Regions from separate parts of the Caldanaerobacter subterraneus subsp. tengcongensis MB4 genome, predicted to be linked through region 2. Evidence: riboswitches for the same ligand, from Rfam matches in the RefSeq annotation. Region 2 holds a riboswitch; each other region holds the start of a gene.
What was found. A riboswitch is a leader RNA that binds a small molecule or an ion and turns the genes downstream of it on or off. The one in region 2 is predicted to bind cyclic di-AMP.
Positions count from the first base shown of each region.

Region 1 (6,157 bases), 830 kb from region 2:
AGAAATAATGCGAAAAAAGAATATGAGTACAATTTAAACGCTATACTGTTCAAAGACCACAGTGAAATTGGCAGAATAAATGTTAGATTTAAAAATGGAAAAATTTCTTCCTCAGAGGGAAAAGGCTATATAAAAAATGGAATAGTTTATATATCTATTCCTGTAGATAAAGATTTTGACGCAATTTACCTTTCTACCTTTACTACTTCAGGAAAAAGCCTCATTGATAAAACAGCATGGAGACTTCTGGAAAAAGAAAAATGATTAATATCCTGATAATTTGTACCAGTTTATCAGGACTTTATTTGAAAGAGTTATTTTTCCAGCAATATTAATCTTGCCTTCAGGGACAGGTTTTATCAAACTAGCTATGTTATCTTCCCTTAAAAACACACCTGATTCCACCATAGTATTCTCTGGCATTTTTACATTTTCCAGCACAGCGCTTATCCCTACATAGCAATTATCGCCTATATAGGAATTAAATATTATGCTCTTTACATTTATACTACAGTAATTTCCTATGTGGCACTCTCCTTTAATTATGACGCCGTTGGAGATTACTGTTCCTTCTCCTATTGTTATTTCAGAAGCCCCTGTGGTATTGATATTTGCTCCGTCGTAAATCGCTGCTTTATCCTTTATGACTATCTTGCCTACTCTGTAATTTTCATCAACTTCATCTGCTCTTATGACGACATTGGGCCCAATGTATACATTCTCCCCCACCACAATATTACCTATTAAAATCGCTGTATCATCTACATAAGCGCTGTGAGCTATCTGAGGATAGTTCCCAAATATATCCTCTCTAATCATAATTTCACCCCATATAAGTTAATCATTATACCAGGTTATAATAGTTGTTTATATTATACCACGAAAAAGTTAAATCTACAATAAAAAATGCAATTTAGAAGAGAAAAAATTTCAAAATAAAAGCCATAAAAGCTAAATAGCTTTTACGGCTTAGACTGCAAACAACTTTTTAAATAGAAAAAATGTAATTCGTTACAAGACAACTAAACTGGCAATTTATCTAATCTGCAATGTATTTTCCATTTCGCACATTTAAAATTATTTCAACAATCTTTTCTGTCAGAAGTTTAAAGATTTTCTCCCCCTTTTCTTTTGTAGCAAGTGTAGCATCACCTGACATAGCATTTTCATAAAGTATTTTTCCCCTGTCCTTAAAATAAACCCTGTAAAGAGGTTTCTTGAAATTCTTTGTCGCTTTGTCCATTTGCACAAGCCTCTCATCGTAATATAAAATAGCCGACGTCTCGTCTTCTCCCGCATGTCCCTGCCCTTCTGTGATGGTAAGAATCTCTTTTGAAAAGTCTAACCACCAGTTTATTGTCAACACCGTCATACCCAGCTGCGCCAGTTTTTCACTGGCAAGGTTCAAAGCATTGATATTTCCTCCATGCCCATTTAAAAATATAAGCTTTTTAAGCTCGTTTTCATACAAGCTTTTTCCAACAGCATATACGTATTCTGCTAATACTTCTGAAGGCACGTGAATTGTTCCGGGATAGACTGAAAGGTCATAGCTTTGACCATAGGGTATCTCAGGAGCAATCCACACATAATCACCAATTTTTTCTTCAATCATCTGGCAAAAAAGCCTGGGGGAAAAAATGTCTGTACCCAGAGGAAGGTGGTGACCGTGAGCTTCCACAGAACCGATAGGCACTATTACTGTATCTGATTTTTGCAGATGTTTTTGAAAGTCATCAGAAGTGTAATTTATTAAATACATAAAAACACCTCCAAAATTTTTCTAATCTAAAAATAACATTTTTTAGGTGTTAAAACAACTGACTTACAAGTTGACACGAAAAGATAATTTTTTTACAATAACTACTGTATAATACTTTGGGAGGAACTAAAATGGAAACGTTGTTTACCTCGTTTTTTCTAGTATTCGCTTCTGAAATGGGAGACAAATCACAACTCATGTCAATAGCATTTGCCTCTTTATTCAAAGCCAGAACCGTTTTAGTAAGTGTATTAATTGCAGCACTAATAAATAACGGTATTGCAGTATTATTTGGTTCATATATGGGAGAACACATACCAAACTTTTATATGAAATTTTTGGCTGCTCTTTTGGTTTTATTTTTTGGAGTCTTTTCTCTGAGCCATAAAGAGTCAGAAAACGGAAAAATAATAACCTCTCATTATCCTCCTCTTTTAACTATAATAATCACTTACGTCCTTTCAGAATTTGGAGACAAAACACAGCTGACCACTATTGCTTTAACTGCTTCCTATCGTCAGCCTTTTTATATACTTCTGGGAACAACTCTAGGCATGTTCATGGCAGATGTGATAGGAATAATTATAGGTTCTTATTTCAATAAAAAAATTTCTCACAACTATTTAAAATACATATCTTCTGCAGTTTTTATAGCATTTGCCTTTTCCCTGTTATATAAGCTCTTTTACAAATAAAAGTAAAAAAGAGGCGGTTACTCCGCCTCTTACCCCTCTCATCGCTTTATTTCCCGTAACAAAAAACCATATTGCCTATTCTTGCCGCTATGGGTAAGGACCACAACCAGGCATTAGTGGAGCTCTGGTCAAAATAATATAAAGCTCCATTAGTGGGGTCAATGCCATTTAGAGCATCTCTTGCAGCAGCTATAGCATCTGTAGATGCAGGCCTATTTATCCAGCCATTGAGTACAGGAGTAAATTGGTAATTCCCCCACGCATCCACTTGATATATGACATCTTTTATAGTATTGGGAAAAATACCGCTTTTCACTCTATTTATCACTACAGCTGCTACTGCTACTTTAGCCTGATACGGCTCTCCATCCGCTTCTGCTGTAACGAGTCGCGCAAGAAGGTCAAATTCCTCTGGAGTGTAAGGTATTACACTCCTTTGAACATAACCTCTGCTGACATCATTATATGTTCGAGAGGAAGAATTAACAGGCTTTGGTATGATAAACACCTGACCTGGATATATGATATCGCTTTTATAATCGTTTGCAGCTTTTAACGCATCTACGGTAATTCCATATTTTTTAGCTATTAAGTACAAGCTATCGCCTTTTTGAACCACATATGTGTTATCATTACCAGGCACTTGCAACACTTGGCCAGGATATATTGTAGTAGTCTGTAACCCGTTTAGAGCCATCAATTTAGTGTAAGTAATGCCGTATTTTTGACTTATCCCCCATAAAGTATCTCCTGGTTTCACAGTATAAGTAGCGGCAAAGGCAGCTTGAAATAAAAATAGTCCTCCGATAATTAATGCGATGAGAGGCTTTACTTTGAGGTGAACTTTGGACATGATTTACCCCCTTTGCCTCCGAGGTTAGTTGACGGGTTCGGGTGAGGGCCACCCTACCACAATACGTGGATTCACCCCAAATTTACATCCCCCGTACCCCTTATCGGGGATTCGGCATGTTTTAACTAAATTATACACGGAATACAAAAACTCTGTCCATATTAAACTGATGGGAATAGAGTCATTTGCTGTCATTGATAAGCGGAAGCATCACGGTAAACTCCGTTCCTTTCCCTACCTCGCTTTTTACCCCAATCACTCCACCGTGTTCCTCTACAATCCATTTTGCGATAGAAAGACCTAAGCCCGTGCCCCCTGTATCTTTAGACCTAGCTTTGTCTACTCTGTAAAATCTCTCAAAAATATACGGCAAATCCTCTTCGGGTATTCCTATCCCATCGTCTTTAACCTTTATATAGGCCTCGTCACCACTTCCTATTTCAATTTCTATGTTGCCATTTTTTGAGGTGTACTTTGCCGCATTATCAAGGAGTATCCTCAAAACCTCTTTTATAAGCTTCTTATCTGCATTTATTCTCACATTTTCCCCTTTTAATGATACATTTTTTCCTTCGTAAATCAGTTTAATCTCTCTGACCACTTCTTCTGCTATCTCTTTCAAATCAAAACTTTCCCTCTCCAGCTTTATTGACCTGTCATCGCCCTTCGCTAAAAAAAGAAGTTTTTCAACAAGACTTTCCATCTCTAAAGTTTCCTTCTTTATGGCTTTAATTCCTTCTTCTAATACTTCTCTGTCGTCTTTTCCCCATCTATCTAGCATGTCAATATATCCTTTTATGACAGAAATAGGAGTCCTCAATTCATGGGAGGCATCAGACACAAATCTATTTTGACGCGCAAAAGACTCTTCAAGCCTGTCCAACATGTCATTAAAGGTCTTTGCCAGCCTTGTGAGTTCATCCTCCTCTCCGTAAACTTTAAGTCTTTTATTTAAGCCTTTTGCATCTATGTCTTTCACTTCTTTTATCATGTAATCTACAGGTCTTAATGCCCTTTTTGTAACAAAATAACCTGTCACAAATGAAATGAAAATACCAGCTCCATCAGCAAAAAACATCAAAATAAAAAGAAGCTTTAAAAAAGCGTACTCATTCTTCATATCCTTTATAACTTGTATATAAAATGTAGCATCGCCTTTTTTAAATACTGTATTTAAGTAAACTAAATCCTTATCAAATTCATCAACCTTAACAGGAACTTCTAGATTAGTATTATATGGAATCGCAACTCTTTCTAATTTTTTAGATAAATACAGCAATCGCCCTTTTGAATCAAATATTTTTACATAAATATTTTCATCAGGTATCCCAGAAAATGCTGTGTCTTTTAAAGCTCCGTCCATATTTTGTTTTGCTTCACTAAGTTTTGCCTTTATAACCTCTGCTTGAGTTGACACCTGTTCCATTGATTGGTATATAAGGTAATACTTCAAAGTGTAAAGCACTGAGGCATTCAAAGAAATCAGCACAAATGAAAAAACTGCTGAATAAAGAAGCGCTATTTTTAAAGTTATGCGCTGAGGTAACAATTTAATCTTCATCTTCACCATCTCTCAAACTGTAACCTACTCCCCTTATAGTGTGAATCAATTTTCTGTCAAATGGGTCGTCAATTTTGCTTCTCAAATACCTTATGTACACGTCTACTACATTGGTATCCCCATAATAGTCATATCCCCAAACTGACCGCAGAATTTTTTCTCTAGAAAGAGCAATATTCGCATTTCTCATTAAAAATTCTAAAAGGTCAAACTCTTTTTTCGTAAGGTCAATTTTTACTCCCTGCCTCCTGACCTCATGAGTAGTCAAATCCATAACAATACCAGCAAACTTCAGCACATCTTTTTTAATACTGGGATTTCTCTTTCTCAATGCAGCCCTCACTCTAGCGAAAAGCTCCTCTATAGAAAAAGGCTTAGTTACATAGTCATCTGCACCAATGTCTAGCCCTCTTACCTTGTCTTTCACCTCATATTTTGCTGTAAGCATTATAACAGGTATGTCAGAGTTTTCTCTTATTTTTTTCAAAACTTCATATCCATCCATTCCTGGAAGCATTATATCCAAAAGCACAAGGTCATAATCGCCCTCTAAAGCTTCTTTCACGCCTGAGGTTCCGTCGTAAACTATTTTTACTTCATAGCCTTCGTGTTCGAATTCCAATTGTAAAAAACGCGCTATCTGTCTTTCATCTTCTACAATCAGTATCTTTTCCTTCATTGGCCATCACCAATAAAATTATAGCATATCAAATGTCTTATAGAAATCGGGATATGAAACGTCGACGCATTCAGCCTTCTTAATTATGGTCCGACCTTCTGCTAAAAGGCCAGCAATCCACAAGGACATGGCCACACGGTGGTCGTTGTAACTCTCAACTTCGGCTCCTCTTAAAAAGCCTGTCCCTTCTATAATCATTCCATCTTCTGTCTCAAAAATTTTAGCTCCCATTTTCCCAAGCTCTGATGTCATTGATTTTATTCTGTTGCTCTCTTTTACCTTCAATTCTTCTGCATTTTTTATCACAGTGGTTCCTTCAGCAAAAACTGCTGCAACTGCGATAACAGGAATTTCATCAATAAGCTTAGGAATAAGGTCTCCGCCGATTTCTATACCCTTTAATTTAGAACTTTTAACTACAATGTCCGCTATTTTTTCATTATTCACATATCTTTCATTTATAAGCTCAACATTTCCTCCCATACCTTTTAAAACATCTATAATTCCTGTTCTCGTAGGATTTACATTCACATCTTTTATAACCACCTCTGAATTAGGAAGCAAATTTGCTGCCACTATAAAATAGGCAGCAGAAGATATATCTCCA
Region 1 is NC_003869.1:1,017,957-1,024,113, reverse strand. Features, by position in the region: gene TTE_RS04935 (PIG-L deacetylase family protein) at 1-264, shown strand, start outside; gene TTE_RS04930 (gamma carbonic anhydrase family protein) at 265-819, opposite strand; gene TTE_RS04925 (creatininase family protein) at 1,040-1,762, opposite strand; gene TTE_RS04920 (TMEM165/GDT1 family protein) at 1,894-2,457, shown strand; gene TTE_RS04915 (cell wall hydrolase) at 2,504-3,310, opposite strand; cyclic di-AMP (ydaO/yuaA leader) riboswitch at 3,310-3,437, opposite strand; gene TTE_RS04910 (sensor histidine kinase) at 3,492-4,871, opposite strand; gene TTE_RS04905 (response regulator transcription factor) at 4,861-5,550, opposite strand; gene aroA (3-phosphoshikimate 1-carboxyvinyltransferase) at 5,569-6,157, opposite strand, start outside.
Region 1: another riboswitch for cyclic di-AMP. It lies ahead of TTE_RS04915 (cell wall hydrolase); the one in region 2 lies ahead of TTE_RS09175 (ABC transporter substrate-binding protein).

Region 2 (6,157 bases):
AACGCCTTTTTCTGCTACTTCAATTTTCTTGATTTTAACTTTAAGTACATCTCCTTCTTTTGCGCCTTCCACAAAAATTGGACCTGTGGCGGGGTTTACTCTGTTCCAGTCCATCTCATCGAGTTTGTCCTCATTAGATTGAATTTGATTGGAGAAGCAGTCCATTGTTTCAACTTCTAATTCATCTCCGCTCTTCACGGAAATGGCAGGCTTATTTTCCTTAGAAAAGGCAAATATGTGATGGTCTGCCGAAAGGCTGTACTTCATTTAAATCCCCCCTCAACAATTGTATTAACAATATTATACCCTGTAAAATAAAATTTTTCTACATTGTGCTTTTCCTTTTGACTTTAAGCTTTTAATTTTTGAAAGTTAGTTATATAATAAAGGTAAAGTTAAATTAAACTGCGGAGGGATGAAAATATGAAATTCTTTCTTGACACTGCAAATATAGAGGAGATAAAAGAGGCTTATTCTCTAGGAGTGATATCTGGGGTTACTACAAATCCGTCGCTTGTTGCCAAAGAGGGAAGGGATTTTAAAGAAGTAATAAGGGAGATAGCAGAGATTGTGGACGGGCCCATAAGCGCAGAGGTTATAAGCGATGACCATGAAGGGATGGTGAAAGAAGCAAGAGAGCTTGCAAAGATACATAAAAACATAGTCATAAAAATACCCATGACGGCAGAGGGCCTGAAAGCTGTTAACATCCTTTCTAAAGAAGGAATTAAGACAAATGTGACATTGATTTTTTCAGCAAATCAGGCGCTTCTCGCAGCTCGCGCTGGTGCTACCTATGTGAGTCCATTTGTAGGGAGACTGGACGACATAAATACGGATGGGATGCAGATAATTGAGGATATAGTAACTATATTCACAAACTATGATATACAGGCAGAAATAATAACTGCCAGCGTGAGACATCCTATACACGTTTTAGAGGCAGCAAAACTGGGAGCCCATATTGCTACAGTTCCTTACAAAGTGCTCATGCAGATGATTAAGCATCCTCTCACAGATATAGGAATTGAAAGATTCAAAGAGGACTGGAAAAAAGCAGGATTGAAGATATGAATAAAAGGGCAGGGGAAAATCTCCCTGCCTTTTTAGTTATTTATAAGGCGGTGAGAGAATATAGTTTATTATGAGGTGATATGATGTGAAAAAGGCCTTTACCTGGTTTTTATACCTTTTGATTTTTTTGTTTTTAGCCTACTGGCCTTTTTATATGAATTCTCAAAAAAAGGCGGAATTAGAAGAGAGAAAGATAGAAGAAAGTTTCAAAGGCATAATAACCTTTTGGGATTTTCCTCACCCTTTTGATGAGGATACATCAGGATTTGAATTTATAAAAAAGAAGATACAGGCTTTCCAGAATAAATATCCTGGTGTTGTGATAGATTTTGAGCCTATTTCAGAGGGGGATGGAATAGAAAGGTTAAAAGAGGCCTTTTCAAAAGGAGTTCTTCCGGATGTATTTCCAGTTAATCTGGAGCTTGTGCGGTTATACAAGGATTTTTTACAACCTATTACAAATTTTGTATCAAAAGAAGAGAAAAGTGAATACAATGAAGAGGTATTAAAAGCCCTGTCTTTAAAAGAAGACATATACGGACTGCCTTTGGGTATGTACACAAATGTGATTTTTATAAACAGAGAAATATTTGAAGATAAGGAGATAAGCCTGCCTGAAAAAGGATATTGGAATTATGAAGAATTTTTAAATGGTATGATAAAGGTCACAGAAAAGGATGATAAAAAACCTGTATTTGGATTGGGTATACCGCTTTTTAATGGCAGTTACAGCCTTTGGGGCTTTTTGATGCTAGACGGAGGAAAAGTTTATGACAAGGGCAAATACGCTTTTTTTGGACCACAGGCGATTTCCTCACTTCAAAAAGTGCTTGACATGGCTGGAAGATACAGTGTGATAAATCCAGTTTCACTGGAAGGAGATAGAAAAAAACTGTGGGATGAGTTTACTCTATATAAAAATACAGCTGCATTAGTGGAAGAAAGTTATAAAATTGCTGAGCTTAGCAATCTGTTTAAAAAGGGCAAATTATTTGAGTTTGATGTGGCTTTTTATCCTACGGGAGAAAGTGGCATACCTCTGACAATTTCTCCAAAAGTGTACGGGTATGGCATAAAAAAAGACAAAGATTTAAAGAAGTTAGAGATGGAATATAGGCTTATAAAATTTATTGTACAAGATCAAGAAGGAGTATTAAAATTAGGGTATGTACCTACAAAAAAGGGAATAGAGATTGGCGAGGAGAAGATGAAAAAAATTGAAGAGGCGGTGAAATACACAGAACTGCCTCCCCTATGGGATAAGTGGGAGAAGGTCAATAACCTCGTTATTGAAAGAGTAAAGGAAGGGATTAAGGAAGGAAAGAGCGCTTATGAGGTCATTGAGGGGATAAAAAAAGAAGTAGGCGAGTGAGCTATTTTCTCACTGCTTCATAATAAGTGAGTGTATCTTTCAGTATTTCCTGGGCTATTGGAGCAGCTACTTCTCCTCCCATATGTCCACCTTGCGTCGGATTTTTTACAATGACAAGAACCGCTATTTTTGGATTTTCCACAGGAGCAAAGCCTGCAAAAGAAGCAGTGTATTTCCCTTTCTGGTAATTTTCTGTAGTGCCAGTTTTGCCGCCAACCCTGTAACCGGGAACCTGAGCCAATTGTCCTGTTCCTTCTGTCACTGTTTTTTCTAATATGTACCTTAGGGTGTCAGAAGTCTCTTTGGATATTACCTGCCTCACTACTTGGGGTTTAAATTCTTTTACAATTTTGCCTTCACTTTTAATGTATTTTACAATATGTGGGTACATGAGGTCTCCGCCGTTTATAACTGCTGAGAAGGCTGTAATCATCTGAATGGGGGTTACTGCAATTCCCTGTCCAAAGGACATGGTGGCAAAGTCAACAGGATACACCTTATCCTTAGGCAAAATCATTCCGCTTGCCTCGCCAGGAAGTTCAATGCCTGTAGGGGCGCCAAAGCCAAAGGCCTGTATGTATTTATAAAAAGTGTCTAACCCTAACCTTTCGGCGACTTGTATAAAAACTGTATCGCTGGACTTTTCTATGGCCTGAGAAAAAGTGATGTTTCCAAGGACTGTCCAGCTTCTAATTTTTTTGCCGGACACTTCATAATACCCTGGGTCAAAGAATTGCTCTTCAGGGGTTACCACGGCGGAGTCCAGCGCCGCTGCTGCTGTTATTACTTTAAACACAGAACCAGGTTCGTAAATACTGGATACAGCTGGATTTGCCCAGTATTCCTGTGAAGGGACTTTTTGCGGGTCATTTGGGTCAAAGTCCGGAAGATTTGCCATTGCCAGGATTTCTCCTGTCTTTGGATTCATGACAATTGCAGTTATTCCATCTTCTGGTTTGTACTTCTCATAAGCTTTTTTAATAGCTCTCTCTGTATAAGCCTGAATGACGGAATCAACAGTCAAAACTACGTCTTCGCCTTCTTTTGGCTTGTAGTATTTGCTGGGTATTCCTACTTTGTGTCCTTCCCTGTCTACTAAAGATATCTCTCTTCCCGGAACTCCGCTTAAATACCTGTCAAGGGAGTATTCAAGGCCATATAGACCGTATCCATCTACTCCAGTAAACCCCAGGACCTGCGAAAGCATTGATCCATTTGGATAGTTTCTCATAGAAGTATCCTCTACATATATTCCAGGGATGTTGAGCTTTTTTATGGATAGAGCTTTTTCCATTGGAACAAATCTTTCAAGCACTGTCCATTCCAAATCTTTTTTAGATAAAACCTTGAAGAGGGCTTCTTTGCTGATAGATAAATATTTTGACAGTTCTTCTGAAGCCTTCTCGGGGTCTTTTATGTATTTTGGAGAGGCGTAAACATCCGCAGCAGGCACATTGCAGGCGAGTATATTGCCGTTTACATCGTAGATATTTCCTCTCTGGGGCCTTATTATTATGTCTGCTGTTGTCTGCCTTTCTACGGCAAGGGAGAGCTTTTCAGCGTTTACAACCTGTATCCACACAAGCCTTCCTATAAGTATGGAAAAAAGGATTAGAAAAAATACAAAAAGAAAAAAAGTGCGAAGTTTAAGGCTCTTTGTCACGACTTTCTACTCCTTTTATATTTGTTTTCAAGATAATTATATCACACAAAGGACGGGTTGGGATAGTCTGTATTTGACTAACTGGTAAAAGTATGGTACAATTTAATCAACAACTTAATCGTTATCGCTGAACCCGAAAAGGGGCGGGGGACCCACACTTTTGGGGCGAATCTCTTCCTACGGGAAGAGTAGGGTTACTCCTTCGACCCGAGCCCGTCAGCTAACCTCGCAAGCGTGGGAAGGAGAAATATCCGGGACCGCTGGATATTTCGGCGGCCTTTTTATACCCCCGTCCTTACCATAAATTTACATTTGAAGGGGGTATATTTTATTATGAAAAAAACTGCTATCCTTTTGGCACTTCTTTTATCACTTTTGCTCGTTTTAGGGGGATGTACATCTTCTAAGAAAGTAACTTCAGAAAAAGATGGAGGAACCATTGTAATAGCTTTAAATAAGGGCAGCATTGTGACATTGGATCCGGCTGATTACAGAGATAGAGAGACTGAGACAGTTTTGAGAAACATATTTGATGGGCTTGTGACGCGGACATACGATGGAAAAGTAGTCCCTGAAATAGCAGAGTCTTGGGAGATTATATCGCCTACAGAATGGGAATTTAAGATAAGGAAAGGCGTAACTTTTCAAAATGGAGACCCTCTTACAGCCGATGATGTCGTATTTACATTTAATAGAATAATAAAAGAGGGAGGACTTGAAGGGAAAACTTCTCCAAGAAAAGGCTTAATGGGACCCGTGGAGGATGTTCAAAAAATTGATGATTACACTGTTAGATTTATCTTAAAAGAGCCTTTCCCAGTTTTACTTCAGGCTTTAGTCCATCAGCAGATAATACCTAAAAAATATTATGAAGAAGTAGGGTACGAGGAATTTTTAAAGCATCCTATAGGAGCAGGACCTTTTAAATATGTATCTGGGAAATTGGATGAGCAGATAGTTTTAGAAAGGTATGATGGATATTACGGTGGTTCTCCAGACATTCCCCCTGTTGGTCCTCCAAGTCTAAAAAGAGTTGTATTTAGAATGATACCTGAGCCCTCTACTGCAATAGCTGCTTTGGAAAAAGGAGAAGTAAATATAGTTCAGTACATTCCACCTGATATGATAGAAAGGCTTAAGAAAAATCCAAACATACAGGTAAAGGAGAACGATGGAACAAGAGTCTACATCCTTGAGATAAACAATAAAATGCCACCTTTTGACAATAAAAAGGTAAGGCAGGCTTTAAATTACGCAATAGACATGGATTCTATTGTAAAAGAAATTTACAAAGGCTATGGGGTGAGACTTGCAGGGCCAATGCTTCCCTATGCCTTTGCTGCGAACACAGATTTAAAGCCCTATGAGTACAATCCTGACAAGGCAAAAGAGCTTTTAAAAGAGGCTGGAGTTCGCGATTTGAAAGTTGTAATAGATACTCAGCCTTTTAGAGAAGAGGAAGCTTTGGCTATAGTTAACATGCTTGAAAAAGTAGGTATAAAAGCTTCTGTAAGAACCTGGGAATGGGGAGTTTTGCAGTCAGAAATACAGAAAGGCACCAGGCAGTTGTACCTTACTGACTGGGGAAATGCATATCTTGACCCATTTGATTTCTTAAATCCAAAGCTCAAGACAGGTGAAAGAGGAAACTATTCTTTCTACAGCAATCCAGAGGTTGATAGGCTCCTAGACGAAGCGGCAAAAGAGACAGACAATGCTAAAAGAAAAGAGCTTTATTACAAGGCTCAGGAGATAATATATGACGATGCTCCATGGGTGTTTGGATATTCTCTGAAAACTGTAGAAGCTGCGACTAAAAATGTAGAAAACTGGCAGCCGAGTATGGACGGTAGAGAAAATATGCACAGAGTGAAGCTTTCTAATGAGTAAAAAGGGGTTAATGACCCTTTTTACTCTAAAGTGGATGGGGGAATTTTTATGAGGGAAGCGAAGGTTTTAAAGAGAGTTTTGTACACAATTCCTATAATGCTAGCAATAGCCATAACAGTATTTGTATTTATGAGATTTACTCCGGGAGACCCCGTTGA
Region 2 is NC_003869.1:1,851,472-1,857,628, reverse strand. Features, by position in the region: gene TTE_RS09195 (acetamidase/formamidase family protein) at 1-267, opposite strand, end outside; gene fsa (fructose-6-phosphate aldolase) at 424-1,074, shown strand; gene TTE_RS09185 (ABC transporter substrate-binding protein) at 1,160-2,446, shown strand; gene TTE_RS09180 (peptidoglycan D,D-transpeptidase FtsI family protein) at 2,448-4,109, opposite strand; cyclic di-AMP (ydaO/yuaA leader) riboswitch at 4,225-4,359, shown strand; gene TTE_RS09175 (ABC transporter substrate-binding protein) at 4,443-5,999, shown strand; gene TTE_RS09170 (ABC transporter permease) at 6,048-6,157, shown strand, end outside.

Region 3 (6,157 bases), 960 kb from region 2:
AAATATGCTGAAAATAAAATATTAAATGAAAAATGGTCACCAGATGCAGTTGTAGGTTATTGTAAAAAGGACCCAAGCTGGAATAATAAAACTATTGTTTGTACTAAAACACTGTACAACTATATAGATAGAGGATTATTAAAAGTTAAAAACATTGATTTACCTTTAAAACTACGCTTAAAACCAAGGAAGAAACAAAACCGTAAAAATAAACGTATTATGGGTAAAAGTATTGATTTTAGGCCTAAAGAAGTTGAAAGCCGTGAAGTTTTTGGGCATTGGGAAATAGATACGTTAATTGGCAAGAAATCTAATGACAAGGTCCTTTTAACATTAATAGAGCGTAAGACTCGCCATGAAATAATATTCTTATTAGATGCAAAAGACAATAAATCTGTTAAAGATGCATTATCAAAATTAAAAGATATGTTTGGTGACAATTTAAGCAAGGTCTTTAAAACCATAACATCTGATAATGGTACAGAGTTTAGTGATTTAGAAAGTGCTCTTTTAGAATATGGCGTAGAAGTATATTATACACATCCATATTCATCTTGGGAAAGAGCTACAAATGAACGACATAACGGTCTTATACGACGTTTCATCCCTAAAGGTAAAAGTATTAAAGATTTATCTATAGATACGATAAAGAGAGTAGAAAACTGGCTTAATAACCTTCCACGAAAATTGTTAAATTACAAAACGCCTAAGGAATACTTTTATGAAGAGCTGGCAAAAATCTGTTAAGCCCATCCCTTATAAAGTTTAGAGCTCGTTCGTGATTTGTCAAGGGGCAGGCTTCGACTGACTTTAACCCTTGACAAATCACGACCTTCGCTCAATTTGTTAACTAAGATGGGCTTAAGGTTATATATGATTTGTTCCAAATCCTATATCTACATGATTTTCATTAGGTGTTGCATTTAATATTGCAATTTATAAAAGATTAAATTTTTTTAAGAAAATGTAATGTAAACATTGACTTTGAAGTTTCTGTATGGTAAGATAGAAAAAAAGACAAGTTTGCAATCTTGCCGAATCCGAAAGGTACGGAGGAACCGCTTTTTGGGGTTAATCTGCGGATTCCCGCAGTAGGGATGCCTTCTGTCCCGCACCCGACAGCTAACTCCGGAGGCATTAAAGGAAGGAGATTTGCAAAATGGAATCGAAAATAGGTAAAATTATTTTTGGTGTTTCTGTCTTTGGCATGACATTAATAGGGAATTCTTTTTTGCATCCAGTTTTTGCAGAGGGATTAGGGGTTGGAAAGGTTACGGGGAATTATGTAAATGTGAGAACAGAGGGGAGCCTCTCTGGCAGCGTAATTACGCAAGTGAGTAAGGACGAAGTAGTTACTGTTTTAGAGAAGCAAGGTGACTGGTACAGGATAAGGCTTTCTGATGGAAGAGAGGGCTGGATTTACGGAGAGTACTTATCAGTCAGGTCTTCTAATGGAGTTTCGCGCGGAGATACGGGTGAAGTTAGCGTAGGAGTTGTGACGGGAAATTATGTAAATTTAAGGAGTGAAGGCAGCTTATCAGGGAAAGTTTTGATGCAGCTTAGTAAAGGTACCCAGGTTGAGGTTTTAGACAGGCAGAACGGCTGGTACAAAGTGAAACTTTCAAATGGACAGGAAGGCTGGATTTACAGGGAGTACTTATCAGTCAGAAGCGGGGTTTATGCATCAAGAGGGGAAGTGGACAGAAGCCTCGTAGATAAATTAATAGATTTTGCCAAGTCTTTTCTGGGTACGAGGTACGTGTATGGTGGAAGTTCTCCTAAAGGTTTTGACTGTTCGGGCTTTGTATCGTATGTATTTTCAAACTTTGGTTTTAGTTTACCCAGGACTGCGGATGAGCAGGCTAACGTAGGGGATACGGTTACTCGCGACAGCTTAGAAAAAGGTGACTTGGTATTTTTTAGAACTCTGGGAAGTAGCATTATAAATCACGTAGGGATATATATTGGAGATGGACAGTTCATACACGCTTCTTCAGGGGCTGGAAAGGTGATTATAAGTCCTCTAAATGAAGGTTATTACCTTTCCCACTATGTAAAAGCAAAAAGAGTGATTAAATAGAGCACTTTAAAAGTGCTCCATAGTGTAAAATTATCGTAGGATTTTTTGAGTGAAAAAAACAAGAGACAACCCCTGTGATAAAATAGAACTTGGAAACAAAACATCACAGAAAGGGGTGTCTCTTGTGAAAAAACATATCTTTGAGGATATTATACTACAAAATGCTCTAAATTTCACTGAGGAAGTAGTAGAAATTTTTGGTGATTTGTTAAACAAAGGAATGAATATTACAGAGCTTGTAGCAAGGATAAAGGAACTCACGGACAAACTAGGTAGAGGGGCAATAGAAGCAATTATTGAAGAGTTAGATAGGATAATAAAAGAAGACAAGAGAAGGAAAGAAAAATGGGTAGTAGAGAGGAAAGATAAAAAGAGATTAACGACAGTCCTTGGGGATATTGAATATGAGAGGACATATTACAAATCTAAAGAGGATGGGAGATATACATATTTGGTGGATGATGCATTAGAGATAGGACGGCACGATAGGATAGAAAAGGGAGTAAAGATAAAGTTAGTAGAAAACGCAATAGAAGAATCATATGAGAGAAGTAGTAAAAAAGCATGTCCAGAGGAGTTAAGTAAACAGACGGTATTAAATGCAATAAGGGAAATAGGGGAAGTAGAAGTAAAGAGAGAAATAAAAGAAAAGAAAGAAGTAAGGGTTTTATACATAGAGGCAGACGAGGACCATGTACCTTTACAGGACGGGAGAGATGAAACTCCACGATTAGTATACATACATGAAGGTAGAGAAGAGAAAAACGGAAGGAACGTACTGAAGAATGTCTATTACAAAGCATATGTAGGAGAGAAACCTGAAGACATATGGATAGATGTAGCAAATTACATAGAAGACAATTACAAAGAAGAGAAGATAGAGAAGATATACATAGCAGGAGATGGGGCACCGTGGATAAAAGAGGGATTAAAATGGATATTAAAATCAAGGTTTGTACTAGACAGATATCATTTAAACAAATACGTATTAAAAGCTACATCAAAAGAGCCAAAGTATAGGGATAAGATATGGAGAGCAATAAATGAAGGGGATAAAGAAAGAGTAAAGAAGGTATTTGATGAGTTAATAAAGGCAGCAGAGGAAGAGAGAGAGAAAGAGAAGATAAAAGAAGCAAAGAAATACATACTAAACAATTGGGAAGGGATAAAAATATACAACGAAGACGAAGATGTAATAGGGTGCAGTGCAGAAGGACATATAAGCCATGTATTTTCAGCAAGACTAAGCAGGAATCCATTAGGGTGGAGCAGAGAAGGATTAAAACTAATGGCGAAATTAAGGGTATTTAGCAAGAATGGAGGAGACTTAAGAGAAGTAGAATGGGGCAAGAAAAAGAATATAAATGCAGGAAGTTACAAATTAACGAAGAAGCAAATAAAAGAAGCGGTAAGGAGAGTTAAAACGTCTACAAATGAAAAGATAAACAATATTACAGTTTTGAATATAGGGAAAGTAACGCCAATATATAGGGTTTTAAGAGCATTAAAATATGCACAAGTTATATAAAAAAGCATGATAAGTTGAAGGCTGAAATTAACTAAGTTTCAGGGGTTGTCTTAAAAAAATCCTACAGTATCTTGACACTATCAAAGTGCTCTTTTTATATTGACTATTTTGATGGCTTGGTATATCATATAATACTGTACATGATATACCTTTTTATGGAAGGAGATACCTTATGAGGGCAGTAAGGGAAGATGTAAGAAATGTAGCGATTATAGCTCATGTAGACCACGGCAAGACTACTTTGGTGGATGCCATGTTAAAACAGAGCGGTATATTCAGGTGGAATGAGAAAGTGGAAGAGAGAATACTTGACTTTAATGACCTTGAAAGAGAAAGAGGAATAACAATATTAGCTAAGAATACGGCGGTAAGGTATAAAAATGTGAAAATAAATATAGTTGATACGCCAGGACATGCTGATTTTAGCGGTGAAGTTGAAAGAGTCTTGAAGATGGTAGATGGAGTGCTTCTTCTGGTAGACTCTTTTGAAGGACCTATGCCCCAGACGAGATTTGTTTTGAGCAAGGCTTTGGAGCTTGATTTAAAGCCAATAGTTGTAATAAGTAAAATTGATAGGCCTGATGCAAGGCCAAATGAGGTCATTGACGAGGTTTTTGACCTCTTTATAGAGCTTGGCGCCAATGATGACCAGATTGATTTTCCTGTTGTGTATACTTCTGGAAAAGGTGGCATAGCAAAATTAGATTTAAAGGAGGAATCTCGTGATTTAAGGCCTCTATTTGAAACTATAATAAAATACATTCCTGCTCCTTCAGGAGACATAGAGGGACCTTTTCAGCTTATAGTCACTACTTTGGACTATGACGACTACATCGGCAGGATTGCTATTGGAAAGGTAGTGAGAGGCAGAATTAAAGCTGGAGAAGAAGTGGCGATATGCAAAAAGGGTGGAAGTATTCAGAAGTTCAACATAAACAACATATACCAATTTGAGGGATTAAGAAGGGTGCCTGTGGAAGAGGCAAAACTTGGGGATATAGTAGCCGTTTCGGGAATTAGAGATATTGAGATAGGAGAGACAATAGCGGATAAGGACAACCCTGAACCTGTAGACTTTGTAGAAATTGAGGAGCCTACTGTGTCCATGACTTTTAGTGTGAATACCAGTCCCTTTGCAGGAACAGAAGGGAAATACGTGACTTCTAGACATCTAAGAGAAAGACTTTTTAAGGAACTGGAGACAAATGTGGCTTTAAGAGTGGAGGAGACAGATTCCCCTGATTCTTTTAAGGTTTCTGGCAGAGGAGAATTGCACCTTTCTATTTTGATTGAGACTATGAGAAGGGAAGGATATGAGCTACAGGTTTCAAAACCTACAGTTATATTCAAGGAAGTAAATGGAGTAAAGATGGAACCTATTGAGCTTTTGACCGTAGATATTCCAGAAGAGTACATGGGAGTTGTAATGGAAAAATTGGGGCCCAGGAAAGCCGAATTGATGGACATGCACACTTTAAAACCGGGGACTATAAGGCTTAAGTTTAAGATTCCTACAAGGGGTTTGATAGGATACAGGTCAGAGTTTTTGACTGATACAAAGGGAAATGGAATAATGACCTCTGTGTTTTACGGCTATGAACCTTACAAAGGTGAAATTCCCTCTCGATCAAGGGGAGCTCTTGTTGCTTTTGAGACGGGTATTGCCACGACTTACGGCCTTTATCACGCTCAGGAAAGGGGAACTCTTTTTATTGAGCCAGGCACCAAGGTGTACGAAGGAATGGTTGTCGGCATGAATTCCCGAAGTGGGGATATTGAAGTCAATGTATGTAAGAAAAAACACGTCACCAATTTGCGGTCTGCAACGGCTGAAGAAGCCCTAAGGCTTTCTCCTGTGAAAAAGATGACTTTAGAGGAAGCTCTAGAATTTATAGATAATGACGAGTTGGTAGAAGTTACGCCTCAGAGCATAAGAATAAGAAAGAAAATTTTGGATTCCCAGCAGAGGTACAAAAGTGCAAAACAAAAATAGAAATGGAGCCTTTTGGCTCCCTTTTATTTATACAAGTCATTTAAAATTTTGTTTATGTAATTTATAGTTTCAGGGTAAGGGGGAATGCCTTGGTATTTTTCTACAGCTTGAGGACCTGCATTGTAAGCAGCAAGAGCCAATCTTACATCTTTATATGTATCTAGTAAATTTTTTAGGTATCTCACTCCTCCGTCTATGTTTTGAGAAGGGTCGAAAGGATTTTTTACATTTAATTCCTTTGCCGTGGATGGCATGAGCTGCATCAAACCCATTGCTCCTTTAGGGGATACAGCAAACTGATTGAAGTTGGATTCGGCTTTTATGACTGACCTTATGAGGTTTGCGTCTACTCCATATTTTTGACTGGCTTCTCGTATTAGTTTTTCAATTTCAGAGGGAGAATCCTTTTGATTGATATTCTCTATTTCGCTATTTAATATTTCTTGAAAATTTAAGGATGTGCTAAATATTTTTACATTGGCTGGGAGTCTACTCTGTATTTCCTTAAATTTTTCCTCAATTATGCTGTTTATTACGCTGTCAATCATAATTTTTT
Region 3 is NC_003869.1:889,794-895,950, forward strand. Features, by position in the region: gene TTE_RS04215 (IS30 family transposase) at 1-747, shown strand, start outside; cyclic di-AMP (ydaO/yuaA leader) riboswitch at 1,023-1,152, shown strand; gene TTE_RS04220 (C40 family peptidase) at 1,160-2,080, shown strand; gene TTE_RS04225 (ISLre2 family transposase) at 2,205-3,608, shown strand; gene typA (translational GTPase TypA) at 3,781-5,601, shown strand; gene TTE_RS04235 (lytic transglycosylase domain-containing protein) at 5,625-6,146, opposite strand.
Region 3: another riboswitch for cyclic di-AMP. It lies ahead of TTE_RS04220 (C40 family peptidase); the one in region 2 lies ahead of TTE_RS09175 (ABC transporter substrate-binding protein).

Region 4 (6,157 bases), 930 kb from region 2:
GCAGAGCATATAGGTGGGAGCGTAGAAAATTTTGCCAAAATGATGAATGAAAAAGCGAGAGAAATAGGCGCTTACAACAGCCATTTTGTAAATCCGAACGGGTTGCCCGATGAAAACCATTATTCCACACCTTATGATATGGCACAAATTGCAAGATACGCCATGCAAAATGCTGAATTTAGAAAAATTGTAAGCACTCTGCATTATCAAATTCCTCCGACAAATAAGTTCGACAAACCAAGAGACTTATGGATAAGCAATCGCTTACTTAAACCTTCCCGCTTCCACTATGAAGGAGCAGATGGAGTAAAAACGGGCTACACTGTTGCTGCAGGACAAGTGTTGGTGGCTTCCGCAACCCGAGATGGGCACAGGCTCATCTCTGTTATAATGGGAGATGAAGGCATAAACATTTGGACAGACACTATAAAGCTTTTGGATTACGGTTTTCAAAACTTTTCTCTTGTAAAAGTAACGCAAAAGGACGAAGTGATAACTTCTATAGAACTTGGGAAAGGCGGATTTAAGCTTCCTTTAATTGCGCAAAAGGACTTTTATTATGAAGTGCCCAAAGGTAAAGAAAATTCTATAAAAACAGAAGTTGTGCTTAAAGAAGACATAAAAGCTCCCATTCAAAAAGGTGAAGTCCTGGGGTATATAAAGTACACACTTGACGGAAAGGAGATAGGGACAAACCCGCTAATTGCCTCAGAAGATGTGTATAAAAACTTCTTGGGGAATTACTATAATGAAAAGGAAAAAAATCCTATTGTACATCCTCTAAAATTGATCTTTGGCATAGCTTCTTTTAGCATGGCATTTTTACTCTGGAGAAGGCAAAGAATAAGGCAAAGAAAAAAATTTATATTTTCTAAGTATTAAAAAGGAGGGCAGTACCCTCCTTTTTGAGTGTTTTTTTACCGAATATAAAAGCCAAACCTGCCAAGATATCAACCTCCTTTTGCAAAAATAAAAGGGCGCAAGAAGAGAATCTGCGCCCTTCTTCTTGTTAATTCAATTTACACAAAGAAATGCTCTTTTTTGTACTCTCTCAAGATTTTTTCTACCCTTTCTTCCTCTGGTATTATTCTGTGCTTCTCATAGTCATAAGCATAACATGCTCCATCTATCACTTTTGTCTGAAGAGCGCCTTTGGCGTATTTATTGCCTTTTAAGTGAGGTGCATCTAAAAGACCTATTTCTATAGCTGTTGCCAAAACATCTGGGTCAGACCAGGGATCTTCGCTGTGTGGCGCTATTTCTTTTATAGCCTCAAGCAAAATCCTTGCCTCTTTTTTGAGCTGTTCTTTCCTCTTTATCACATCTTCGTCTTTAGTCAAGTCCGGCATTCCAAACATAGTATTTTTTATCACAGCTTTTACTATTTTTACGCTTTCAATTATGTCCTCAGGCGTTGCTGCGTGGTGAGCTTCACAATATCCAACTACGTGATATATGTGGGGTTTAATAGCCATAGACAAATACGCGCTAGAAGCGAGCTGCCCTTTTGCTTCTAAAAGGTCAGAAGGAAAGCTTGCAAGACCTGCTCTTGCTTGCCTTATCACTCTGAAGTTTTCATCTTCTAAGTCCTCTATAAGTTCTATTTTTGCAAGCATTTTTGCCAAGTCCATTTTAGGTGAAATGGAAGCTGGAACATTGAACATAAATTGTGCTACATAATCCCTAACTCCCATTTTCTTTGCGTTATATGCCGCGAGGAAAGCAGTTACAACTCCTATAACATCATGAGCATCTCTCAGACTCCAGTGATGAGCTTCATTTACTTCTACAGGCACTCCTCTCTCTGCATGCCACTTCATCAACTGCTGATTTTCCCTTATAGAAGTCCTTACATCCCTTGGGCCTCTCCCATCGAGCACATTGTACCAGCTCAATGGTATAGCAGCCCAAGCATTCTTTATAGTCCTTAAAAGCATTTCAGCCATCTTGAAAACATCATTGGTTCCGCTGTAGCACCTCAAAAGCGGATAATTGCCTCTTCTTGAAGCTTCGTATATGCGTATTAAATCCACTTCTTTTCTTATAGGAACTCCTCCTGCTCCATCCAGAGCTGGGTCGTATTTTTTATCGAAGAAGTGCTCTTGCGCATTCTGGTCAGGAGCTATGGAAATTACGTCCAAAACTTCCGCCTCAGCTATTCTTTTGACACCCTCTATCGTATCCTCCAATGAAGGCAGTCCAAAATGGTGTCTTATGATGGGATAGGGGAATTTATCCTCAATCCTTCCAATCAGAGTATCTGCAAAGACTCTTTTTTGAGAAGTTGCAGTTTTCCCTCTTAAGAAATTGATAGTCTCCTCGTCTCCTTTTGTGCCGTCAAAAACTGCAGAAAATATCCCTGACTTTCTCGCAACTTCTGCATTAGGCTCTGTTCCCCCAAACACCCACTTGATCTCCTTTAAATTATTCTTTTCTATCTTATCTTTAAGTTCTTTTAGCAAGTTCTCCAAAGCTTGTGGCGTAAGTCTGTAACTCACCCCTACAATTTCAGGTTGATACTCTTTTACAGCCTCAATCAATTTATCTATTGGGACAGCAGGCCCCAAAAACACCGTCTCATAACCCTGCTGTTCTGCAAACCTCAAAAAATTGTACACTCCAGCAACATGGACACAATTTCCAATTGAACCAGCCACGATAAGCTTTCTCATGCTGTCGCAACCTCCTTTCTCTTCCCTTCTACTAGTTCTATGATCTCCTTAGGCGACATCCCACGTATTCCCAATTTATCGGCAGTTCTCCCTATTTCCCAGTAATCTTTTCCATGCATCACGGATGCCAGATGTATTATCGCGTCAATTGTGGGCGTTTTTACACCTATTTCTTTCCCAATAGAAGAGATAGGCACAAGGCTCATAGGAACATCTTCAAAAATATACCTGCAATTTACAGTATCAGGAGCCATAAGCCCTATATAAGCTTTTGTGTTCTGTATAGCTTCATAAAGCGTATCCCCATCGGCATTGTAACTTTCTTTAAGCCATCTTTTAGCAGAGATAGTTTTCACGCCTAAAGCCTTTGCCACCATCATTCTCTCATTGTCAATCTTTTCAAGGATTTTGGCGACAGAAGGCGAAATCCCTTCTCTATAGTACTCAAAATTTCCCTTGGTAGTCTCAATCCGAGCAGCATTTAAAAGCGTTGGAGCGGGATGGAAAATTGCTCCAAAATTGTTGAAGCTGGTTTCTAACACGTTCTCAGCAGCTACAAACTGTGGAAAAGCGATATTGAGAATTTCCACTACTTCTTCCGTTTTATCTTTAGGAATTGCCGCAACTGATACTATGTCTTTAATCTTGTATATTTTAGCTTTCCCATTAGAAGACCTGCAGGCATAGATAAAAGTATCAGTTTCAGCAATAACAACCTCTAAATCACTTCTCTTTTTAAGTATGTTGTAAACTTCCAATGCTCCCCCTGTTCTTCCGGGATTTAATACCACTATCTGGCCTCTTTGCAAGTAGGGCAAAAGCTCTTCTGCAATCATGGCGTGGGCAGACGCAGGCACAGCAACTAGTATCATATCCACATCTTTTACGGCTTTGCTTATATCGTCAGTCACAAGATTCAGTTTCCCAAATCCTTCAACTTCTCCTTCTAGCTCTATACCGCCTCTTTGTATTATTGGAATCAATTTTTCATAAGTTCTATTGTATAAATTTACTTTAAACCCTTTTAAAGCGAGATGTCCTGCAATTGCCTGCCCCCCGTTCCCCGCCCCGATTACAGCAAAATAAGGCATTTTCATGCCCATACACCCCCTTTTTAAAGAAATGAAAAAGCTATAGAAGGACTTCTATAGCTTTATCTTCGGTGCCAAAAAAGACAATAAGACACCTTACATGCTATCATATCCTTCTCTTTCAACGCTTACGGGGTTAGCTGACGGGTTCGGGTCGAAAGATAACCCTACCATCTTTTAAAAGATGGATTCACCCCAAAAGAGTGGGTCCCCCGCTTCTTAACGAATTCAGCGTTTAGCATGTTATTCAATTATACAAAAGCCCGTTTTTATTATATCATAAAATAAAATGTTTGTAAAGTAAAATAAAGGAAGCAAGCGTCAGTATTTGCCAAAATCTTCTCCTACTCTTATTTCATCCAGATAGTTGTAAATAGTGTATCTGGACACGCACAAAATTTTTGCCACATAGTCTACAGCACCTCTTATAAGGAATGTGCCCTTTGCATCCAGCATCTTAACTATCTGCACCTTCTCCTCTTTTGTCATGAAATTTACGGGTTTACCAAAACTCTCCAGTGTTGTGTTCACTATGCTCTCCAAAACATCACTAACACTGCCTGTATAGGATTCCTTGTTTTCCTCTGAAGGCTCTGATATTTCGCAGAATTCTGACAAAGTATTTTTTACAAGAATAAACTCTGATATGTCTATATTTATTGTCAAACACCCTACAGGTCTTCCATTTTCGTCTTTTATAAAAATAGCAGAAGATTTTAATATCTTCCCATCTCTAGACTTGTTCTTAAAATTGATCATGTCTTCTAAACTGTCTGATTTTAATGCCTTTTGAATGACATCAGGCAAAGGGCTTCCTTTTTCTCGCCCGGTAACGTGGCCATTGGCAATAGCAATTATCGGGCTTTGAGGTGATGAAAGGTCGTGAAGAGCCACTTCGCAATTTTTCCCAAATGTGTTCGCAATGCTTTCTACCATAGGAACAATGCTTTTTAACAGTGGATGAGTACCCATCGGATTGAATCCCCCTATTATACCAGATTGTGTGCGGATGTGAAAAAAGAAATGATTAAAAATTTATTAACGTTATTATACATGCCTTATAGCCTATTGTCAAGCACTATCTCTTTAGCATCCGCCCACAATCTCTCAAGGCTGTAAAATTCTCTTGCTTCCTGCTGAAAAATGTGAACTACTACGTCCTCATAGTCCATCAAAATCCACTCAGACGCAAAGTCTTTCTCCACATGGTCCACAAATATACCTTCTTCTCCTAATTTTTTCTCCACCTCATCCGCCAACGCCTGCACATGAGTACTAGATGTACCAGTAGCTATTATGAAATAATCTGCAATGGTAGTAAGTTCGCCAATGTACAAAATTTTCACATCAAAGGCCTTTTTTTCATCTAAAACCCTGCAAATTTTATAAACCTTCTCTTTTGCCTCTATCACTAAATCACCCCTCTAAGCTTACATTTTTCCCTAAAATTATGGTTATATCAGCATCGCTTTTTTTCTGGTAGTCCTCTACTATCACAGCATTTTTAAGAAGCTTCTTGAGCTCATTTGCAACCTTTTTATTCTCACTTCTTAAAATTATCTGAGTAGTATCATAAGAAGCTCCATTCACATTTCCCACGCGAACCACATCAAAGCCCTGCTGTTTTAAAATTTCCGCCACTTTCCCTGCAGCTCCAGGAATGCCACACCCATTTAATACTTCTATTTTAACAGACTGATTTAATTCCCCTTTTTGTAAATCTGACATGAATTTTTTTATCTCCTCTGAATCTACAACATAGTAAGCTATGCCATTTATATATTCAGGGTTTCCAGGCAGTGTAGCAGTAATTATGTCATTTTTACTAACTTTTGCAGCGTACTCGGCGTATTTGACCATCAGAGAAGGGGGAATATTAGTCTCCACATATTGATTGACCGTCCTTAAGAGCTGAGGCAATTTCAAAAGAATAGAAGGGCTTTTAATTTTGTCTAAAGCCGCCAACAAAAATTCCCTCTGGACCTTTACCCTCTCTAAATCCTGCTCAGCATAACCATGTCTAAACCTCACCAACTGCAAAGCCTCTTCTCCATCCAAATGCTGCCACCCTTTTTTCAGGTGAATGTGCAAATTCCCTGCATAATCGTCATAATTCATGTCTATAGGAACATTCATTTCCACACCGCCTATAGCGTCCACAAGCTTTTTAAAACCTTCATAGTCAATTTTCACATAGTAGCTGATGTCTTCTCCAATAAGCTGTGATACTTCTTCCATGGCAAGTTTAGGCCCGCCAATTGGATAGGCTGCGTTTATTTTTTGAACCCCATGGCCGGGAATTGTGACCATGGTATCTCTCGGAATGGACAAAATATACCCCTTTTGCGTATTGACATTGTAGGAAATGACCATCATAGTATCTGACCTATGAGG
Region 4 is NC_003869.1:925,108-931,264, reverse strand. Features, by position in the region: gene TTE_RS04445 (D-alanyl-D-alanine carboxypeptidase family protein) at 1-882, shown strand, start outside; gene TTE_RS04440 (cobalamin-dependent protein) at 1,020-2,672, opposite strand; gene TTE_RS04435 (NAD/NADP-dependent octopine/nopaline dehydrogenase family protein) at 2,669-3,769, opposite strand; cyclic di-AMP (ydaO/yuaA leader) riboswitch at 3,873-4,007, opposite strand; gene TTE_RS04430 (helix-turn-helix transcriptional regulator) at 4,085-4,735, opposite strand; gene rsfS (ribosome silencing factor) at 4,822-5,175, opposite strand; gene TTE_RS04420 (LCP family protein) at 5,180-6,157, opposite strand, start outside.
Region 4: another riboswitch for cyclic di-AMP. It lies ahead of TTE_RS04435 (NAD/NADP-dependent octopine/nopaline dehydrogenase family protein); the one in region 2 lies ahead of TTE_RS09175 (ABC transporter substrate-binding protein).